2 regions of the Agromyces albus genome follow, and region 1 is predicted to be linked to the other one. Evidence: riboswitches for the same ligand, from Rfam matches in the RefSeq annotation. Region 1 holds a riboswitch; the other holds the start of a gene.
The links. Region 1 has a riboswitch for thiamine pyrophosphate ahead of QFZ29_RS14775 (MFS transporter). Riboswitches for the same ligand answer to the same signal wherever they lie in the genome.
Positions count from the first base shown of each region.

Region 2: it holds a riboswitch for thiamine pyrophosphate, as region 1 does, so the genes downstream of both, QFZ29_RS09435 (ECF transporter S component) here and QFZ29_RS14775 (MFS transporter) in region 1, are expected to answer to the same signal.

Region 1 covers NZ_JAUSWX010000001.1:3,120,100-3,124,307, reverse strand. The annotation lists gene gap (type I glyceraldehyde-3-phosphate dehydrogenase) at 1-751, shown strand, start outside; gene QFZ29_RS14775 (MFS transporter) at 836-2,167, opposite strand; TPP riboswitch at 2,223-2,337, opposite strand; gene QFZ29_RS14770 (hypothetical protein) at 2,424-2,759, opposite strand; gene QFZ29_RS14765 (alginate lyase family protein) at 3,116-4,208, opposite strand, start outside.
Region 2 covers NZ_JAUSWX010000001.1:1,999,109-2,003,316, forward strand. The annotation lists gene QFZ29_RS09430 (ABC transporter ATP-binding protein) at 1-1,086, opposite strand, end outside; gene QFZ29_RS09435 (ECF transporter S component) at 1,090-1,728, opposite strand; TPP riboswitch at 1,765-1,874, opposite strand; gene QFZ29_RS09440 (hypothetical protein) at 1,978-2,310, opposite strand; gene QFZ29_RS09445 (DNA polymerase IV) at 2,341-3,663, opposite strand; gene QFZ29_RS09450 (hypothetical protein) at 3,723-4,208, opposite strand, start outside.

The sequences.
Region 1 (4,208 bases):
GCCGTGGGCCGAGCTCGAGGTCGAGCTCGTGCTCGAGTCCACGGGCCGATTCACTTCAGCGGATGCCGCGCGCGGCCACCTCACCGCCGGCGCGAAGCGCGTGCTCGTGAGCGCGCCGTCGAGCGACGCCGACGTGACCATCGCCTACGGCGTCAACACCGACGCGTACGACCCTGCCGCGCACACGATCATCTCGAACGCCTCGTGCACGACCAATGCGCTCGCTCCGCTCGCCGCGGTGCTCGACGGCCTCGCCGGCATCGAGCACGGCTTCATGACGACCGTGCACGCCTACACGCAGGAGCAGAACCTGCAGGACGGCCCGCACCGCGACCTGCGTCGCGCCCGCGCGGCGGCCGTGAACATCACGCCGACGACGACCGGCGCCGCGAAGGCGATCGGGCTCGTGCTGCCGGGGCTCGACGGCAAGCTCTCGGGCGACTCGATCCGCGTGCCCGTGCCCGTCGGCTCGATCGTCGAGCTCAACACGACCGTCTCGCGTGAGGTGACGCTCGACGAAGTGCTCGCGGCGTATCGCGCGGCCGCATCCGGGCCGCTCGCCGGCATTCTCGACTACGCCGACGACCCGCTCGTGTCGAGCGACATCACGGGAGAGCCCGCGTCGGCGATCTTCGATGCAGCGCTCACGCGCGTGCACGGCAAGCACGTCAAGGTCGTCGCGTGGTACGACAACGAGTGGGGCTTCTCGAACCGGGTCGTCGACACGCTCGGCCTGCTCGCGGCGAGCTGAGCGGGCTGCCTGGGATCGCGACACCCGGCGTGCGCTGCGCCGCCACGTCGGGTGTCGCGATGCGTCAGACGATCGCCTCAGCGATCACTCGCGCACGGGTCGCGCGATCGCCGCACCCACGACGCCGAGCGCCGCGCTGATGATCATCATCACGGCGATCGGCCACCAATGCCCGGCCGATGCGAGCAGCGCCGTCGCGAGGATCGGTGCAAGCCCGCCGCCGACGATCGAGCTCGCTTCACGCCCGATCGAGATGCCCGAGTACCGCACCCTGGCGTCGAACATCGACGCGAAGTAGCTCGGTTGCACGCCGTCGGCGGCGGAGTTGACGATGCCGACGGCAAGCACGACCACGCCGATGATGAGCGCGGCGATGCCGGTGTCGAGCACCACGAACAGCGGCACCGCGAGCAGGCCGAGTGCGACGAGGCTGACCGTGACGAGTCGGCCCGCGCCGACGCGGTCGCCGAGCGCACCCCAGAACGGGCAGAGCACCGCGGCCACGGTCGCACCCACGAGCAGCGCCGTGAGCGTGACCCAGCGCGGCATGCCGAGCATCGTCGACGCGTAGCTGAGGCAGAACACGGCGATCACGTAGAAGCTCGTATTCTGTCCGAGGCGCACGAGGAAGATCGCGAGGATGTTCCGCGGATGCCGCAGCGCTTCGGTGAGCGGCTGCCTGGCGCGTTCTCCGCTGCGCACGACCTCGATGAACTCGGGCGACTCCTCCACGCGGTGCCTCAGGTACGCGCCGATGCCCACGAGGATGAGGCTCAGCAGGAACGGCACGCGCCACCCCCACGCGAGCAGGCTCTGTTCGTCGAGCACGCCGACAAGCACGATGAACGCGAGGTTGCCGAGGATGAGCCCCACGTACACCGCGCTCGAGATGAACCCGCCACTGAACCCACGCCGTTCCTTCGCGTGCTGGAGCGCGAGCAGTACTGCGCCGCTCCACTCGCCGCCGGTCGCCACGCCCTGCACGAACCGCAGCGCCACGAGCAGCATCGGTGCGAGCGCACCCACTTGCTCGTGGGTCGGCAGCAGGCCGATGAGCGCGCTCGCGACGCCCATCACGAGGAGGGTCGCAGTGAGCGTGCGGCGCCGCCCGTACCGGTCGCCGAAGTAACCCGACAGCACGCCGCCGAGAGGCCGGGCGACGAACCCGGTCGCGTAGACCGCGAACGACAGCAGCACGCCGGTCAGCGGATCCTCGCCGGGGAAGAACAGCGCCGGGAACACGAGCGCGGCGGCCGTGCCGTAGAGGAAGAAGTCGTACCACTCGAGCACCGTGCCGAAGGTCGCGGCCGTGACGGCCCGGCGCACGCGCGGGTCGCGGCCGGCGGTGGTCGGAGTCGGCGTGGGCGCCGATGACGGTGGCGGCGGTGGTGCGGTCGGTTGCGTCGCGATGCTCATGCGCGCACCTCGTTCCGCGCCGTATCCGGCTGGTGGGCAGGGTCGATGGACAGACGATCGCGCATTGCGACATCCCTTCGCTAGTTCGAACTAGATCAGGTTCGACGGGTGTGATCTCAGCCGCGGATGCCTCGTGCGAGGCGGGGTGTGCGGCACCCCGTGTCACTCGGGTCCAGCCTAGCTATCGGGCGCGGAACATCGCGGGCGCAGCGACGCACCGTGACGCGGCGTGGTCGACTCGCTCGGCTCGCTCGGCTCAGCTCGGCGGCCGCACCTCGGGCCCGACACCGTCGGGAGCGATCGTGTCGTCATCCGAGTCGCTGCGGTGCGCGATCGCATCGGGATCGTCGTCGTCCTCGATCGTGACCGACTGCTCGTCGACGCCGAGCGATTCCGGCACGAGCGCCGCGGCGCCGAAGTCGGTGCCGATGCTCCCGACTCCCGGGAAACCACCGGCCCGGTCGATGCCGGCGTCGCCTCGGGTGTCAGTGGGGATGGTCCCGTGATCGCGGGGGCCTTTCGGCGCTTTCCCGGTGCCCGTCGGCTCCTCGTCGGTGGCGTCATCCATGGTTCCGTCGTCCATGTCGGTCATGGTCGGTCCTTTCGTCCGCATTCTCACCCTCGCATCCGGCGGGACAGGGCGCGCGGGGTTGACACCGCTACGGCATCCGATGGCCGTTTGCGTGCGGTGACCCGGCATGGGTTGAGCTCCCCATCGCCGGTGCGAAGCCGCGAAGGTAGCGTCGTCGTGTTCGGCCAGGGAATCAAGGGAAATCCCATGGGGGCCTGACGGATGCTGGGACCGCTCGGTCATCGAGCGGTTGGAAAACCCGTGTGTGGTGAGCTGAACCGCTGATGGGCCGGCCAAGCGACCGGCCCATCACCAGCTTCGAAACCGACGCCATCCGCGCCGAAGAAACGCCGGCCGCGCGGCATCCGGAACCGAACTCAGCCTCGCGTTCGGCCCCAGCTCAGCATGCGCGACATCCAGTCCGAGCGGCCCAGTCGAAGCGGCTTCTTCCGGCCGGTCGATGCGGCGGCAGGGGCCGGCGCCGCAGTCGGGGTCGGCCTTGCCGTCGCCGCGGGCGCCGGAACGCTCGGGGGAGCCGTCGTCGGTTCGGGAGCCGCAGCCGCTTCGGGTGCCGGAGCCGGAGCAGGCTCCGGCGTTGGCATCGGCGCGCCAGCCGGGAGCGAGAACGCCAGCGTTCCGAATCCGAGCTGGTCGAAGCCGCCGCTGTTGGGTCCGTAGTCGCCGCCGCCGCCCTCGGGGCGTACTTGGGCGGCGATCTCGGCGACGTGGGGCGCGCTGAGCCCTCGCCGTATCACGTAGTGGTTGTAGATGAGTTCCCACACGGGCCGCACGTGACCGCGGCCGGCCTCGGAGATGACGGTCTGCGTCTGCCATCCGACGTGGGACGCGGTCGTCGACGGACCCGACTGCCACGTGTACGGGGTGAACGGCACGTCGTGGCCGAGGTTGTACTTCGCGACGTACTCGGCGGCCATCAGGAACCGGCTGTCGTCGTAGCCGTAGAGGTCGATGCCCTGGTTCCACGCCATCTCGCAGAATGTGCTCATCTGCCCCATGCCCATCATGGTGTGGCCCTGGTCGCGACCGCTCTCCTGCCACTGGGCGAGGCCGTCGGGGTGCAGGAACGGCACGGCGTTGCCGATCGATCCGTTTCCGCCGCCGGACTTGAAGTAGGTGACGGCCTGATCGATGAGGTCTTGGCGATCGCAGAGGATGCCGATGGCGAGCACTGCATTCATGTTGCAGAGATCCCAGTTCGCCCAGTAGTTCGAGATGCGCGCGCCGTTGTGCACGGTGAGGAAGTGGTTGTTCATGGGATAGAACACCCTGAGCAGCATGTTCTGGGCAGCGGCGACGTCGAATCCGGCATAGCCGCGCAGGAGATCTGCCGCCACGGCGAACTGGTATCCGTAGATGCCGACGGCGAGGAACCGATCAGCGTTGCCGTTGACGGCGGTAAGCGTGCGCGACCACGCGTTGAGGATGTTGCTCGCCGTCGCCGCGAAGGTG
Region 2 (4,208 bases), 1.1 Mb from region 1:
TTGGAACACCGTGCCGATGCGGGTCAGCAACTCACGCGAGCGCCACCGGATGGGGGCCGATCCAAGGCTCGACGCCAGCGAATCAGATGCCGCGACGCGGCCGGAGAGCGGCGCCAGCAGCCCGCCGAGGGTGAGCGCCAACGTCGACTTGCCGGCGCCGTTGGGTCCGGTGAGCACCGTGGAGCATCCGTCGGGAAGCGAGACGTCGAGGCCCGCCCGTACGACAGCACCGCGTCGACGTCCGATGGCGAGTTGCTCGCCGACGAGGATCGACTCGGTCGGGCACCTCCTCGCTGGATCGACCCCGCCCACGATCGGAAGCGGCACGCCCGGGACCCACACGCCTGCGGCGAGGAGCGCATCCCGGTGCCGTTCGAGCACCTCCGCCGGCGGCCCATCGGCCAGGACCCGCCCGTCGGCGCCGAGCACGACCACCCGGTCGACGAGATCGAGCCAGACGTCGACGCGGTGTTCGACGACGACGAAGGTGGCACCGATGCGGTCGAGCACGCGTGCGACGGCGTCGCGCACCTCGCTGACGCCCGAAGGATCGAGGTTCGCGGTGGGTTCGTCGAGGAGCAGGAGACCTGGCCGCATGGCGATCGCGCCGGCGAGGGCGAGCCGCTGCTTCTGCCCGCCCGAGAGCGCCGAGGTGGGATGCGCGAACGGCAGCTCGAGTCCCACGGCGTCGAGTGCCTCGCCCACTCGCCGCCAGATCTCGTCGCGCGGCACACCGAGGTTCTCGCAGCCGAACGCCACGTCGTCGCCGACCCGAGCAAGGATCACCTGGGAGTCGGGATCCTGCAACACGAGGCCCGCCCGCCCACGTGCCGCACCCGCCGCAGCACCGTCGATGAGCAACCGTCCGCGCTGCTCGCCCTCGTCATCACCGCCGTGCACGCCGGCCAGGGCATGCAGGAGCGACGACTTGCCGGACCCGGACGGACCGAGCAGGAGCACTCGCTCCCCCGGCTCGATGACGAAGTCGATGCCGTCGATCGCCCATCGGATGCGGCCGGCGTGACGCCAGCCCCAGCCGCGAGCCTCGACGCGGACGGGTCGTTGTGCCAGCGAGGATTCCGACATGGGTCAGACCCGCTCGGTCACGTCCCGCCCTGCTGCGAAGCGGTGCAATGCACCGGTCGCGGCAAGCGCACGTACCACGAGCCAGCCGAGGAGGCCGGCGAGGATCGCGCCCGAGATCACCACTGCGACGAAGTAGAGCCCGAGGAACTCGGCCGACTTCTGCAGGTTGCCCGAGAGGAAGAGCTCGAGGGTCCAGGCCGCCGCGCCGGCGGCCGCACCGGCGAGCACGGCCTGCAGCACGCCGAAGCGCTTGTACCGGAACGCCGCGAAGACGAGTTCGGCGCCGAGACCCTGCGCGAGCCCCGAGTAGATCGTCTCGATGCCCCACTGGTTTCCGACGAGCGCGGAGACGACCGCGGCGAGGAGCTCGACGAAGAGCGCCGCGCCGGGCTTGCGGATGATGAGCCCGCCGAGCACGCCGCCGATGAGCCAGATGCCCACGGCGACACCGCCGAGACCCGGCGTCACGGCGTCGGCCGCGACGAACCAGGCGTAGCCGACGTTGTTCCAGAACAGGAAGACGAGGCCGGTCGCGACGCCGATGACGCTCGCGACGACGATGTCGACGACTCGCCAGCCAGAACGTGACGGGCTGGCCGCCGGCGTGGTCTCGGCGGTGTCGGAGTTGGTTGCGTTGTGCACTGACGTGCCCTTTCGATTCGTGGAAAGAGGCACGGGATTGAGATGTGATGCCCTCCCTGCGCTGGCATTACCCAGATCAGGTTCGACGGTCGAAGGTTGAGAACCTTCCTCTCAGCCCGGCTCACCGGACTCCCGTGTTCGACACCGAGTATACGCCGCGGAGTTCGCCGACTTGCGACGACCGGCAGTCTGGATGACGCCGTGCGACAGCAACGACGACGCAACGGCGCAGGGCTGCGCTGCGAGCCGTCAGCGCTTGAGCGCGCGGATGACCACCTTCAAGGCCTTGCCCGTCACCCAGATGAGCGGCGTCGCGACGAGCATCAGCCCGATGAGGTTCGGCTCGAAGCGCACGTCGCCTCCGCGACCGATGTATGCGCCGATCGGAATGGAGACGCCGCCTCCGCCGCCTCCACTGCCCTGGTCGCCCTTCTCGTCGCTCCCACCGCCACCGCCGAAGCCGTAGTAGCCGAGCGCCACCGGAACCACCTTGGTGCCGTCGATGTCGAGTGTCTCGCCGTAAGACGTCTTCACGCCGACGCCGGAAACGGTCTCTGCGAGTTCCAGTACGAGTTCAGCCATGCGGGCAACGCTACTCGGGGATGCCGCGGCCTACCAGCCCCACCCTGCCGCCGCGGTCGACGCGTCGTCGTCACCATCGGCACGCGATTGCTCATCACGTGCCTCGCCTCGCTCACCTGCCTCGCCCCGCTCGCCTCGCTCACCTCTGCGGCCGACGAGGGTTGCCGGACGCACCGACCCCTTGCCGAACTTCGCCGTGACCTCGTCGATCGTGCGCTCGGCGTCGCGCCACTCCTCGTCTGGATCCCACAGCATCGCGCCGCTGCCCGACACCTGCAGGTGCTCGGCGCGCACGCCGATGAGCCGGATGCGCTGCCCGTCGCCGATGAGCTCGGTGAGCGCTTCGGATGCCTCGTCGTAGATGCGGCGCGCGACATCGGTGGGCTCGGCCAGCGTGCGCGACCGCGTGACCGTGCGGAAGTCGCCGTAACGGAGCTTCAGCACCACGGTGCGGCCGACGAGGCCGGCCTTGCGCAGCCGCACACCGACATTGTCGGCGAGACGGAGCAGCTCGCGGCGGATGTCGACAGGATCGGTGAGATCGTAGCCGAACGTGTTCTCGTGGCCGATGCTCTTCTCGACGCGGGTCGTGTGCACGTCGCGCGGATCGATGCCGTTCGCGAGCCGCTCGAGCCTCGATGCGAGCGCCGGACCGACTGCGCGCACGAGTGCGTCGTGCGGCATCGTGGCGACGTCGCCGACGGTGCGGAGCCCGAGCCTGAGGAGCGACTCCTCGGTGACCCGGCCGACGCCCCACAGCGCCGAGACCGGCAGCGGATGCAAGAAGGCGACGGTGTCGGCGGCCGGTACGACGAGCATGCCGTCGGGCTTCGCGCGGCTCGAGGCGACCTTCGCGACGTACTTGGTCGCCGCGACCCCGACGGAGCAGGTGAGCCCGGTCTCGGCGCGCACGCGCTCACGGATGGTCCAGGCGATCTCGGCCGGACTGCCGTGCAGGCGCCTGGCTCCCGACACATCGAGGAACGCCTCGTCGATGGAGAGCGGCTCGACCAGTGGCGTGAGCTGCTCGAAGATCGCCATGACCTGCTTGGAGTACTTCGCGTAGCTCGCGTAGTCACCGCGGAGCACGATGGCGTTCGGGCAGCGCTGCAACGCGATCGACATCGGCATCGCGGAGTTCACGCCGAATCGACGCGCCTCATAGCTCGCGGCGGCCACGACGCCGCGACCGGCGGTGCCGCCGACGAGCACGGGCTTGCCGCGCAACTCGGGGCGGGTGAGCAGTTCGACCGAGACGAAGAACGCGTCCATGTCGACGTGCAGGATCGGCGTCGCGGAGTCGTCGACGGGACCCGTCGTGACCTGACGCGACGAGCCGTCTTGCTTGCTCATGCTGCGACCCTAACCCGTGCCGCCGTCATCGGCTTCCACGCGGCGCACACCTGATCTGCTCAGAAGCCGAAGTCGCCGCCACCACCGAAATCGCCACCGCCGAAGTCGCCGAATCCGCCTCCGCCGTCGTACCCACCCGCGTCGGCACCGGATGCATCCGCCGAACCGGCATCGGCACCGGATGCATCGGCAGCACCGGTGTCGGCTCCAGCATCACCACCCGTGTCGGTGCCGGCATCGGCGGACGACGCGTCGGGCAGGAACGCCTGGGCGATCGCGGAACCCACGACGACGCCGGCGATCGCGCCGAGCATCGAACCGCCGAACATCGAGCCGAACGACGGGCCGCCCATGTTCCCGCGGCCCTCGGCGGCGTTGCCGCCGGCGAACGCGCGCTCCATGGTTCCCGGAGAGCGGACCTCGGCGCGCGTGGCGGCGCGGGCGAGCACGGACGGTTCGTCGGAGGCGATGCGTTCACCGGGCGGCGCCTGCTCCGCGAGCGTGCGGTAGACCTCGGCGCGCTGCTCAGGGGTGAGCTTCGCGAA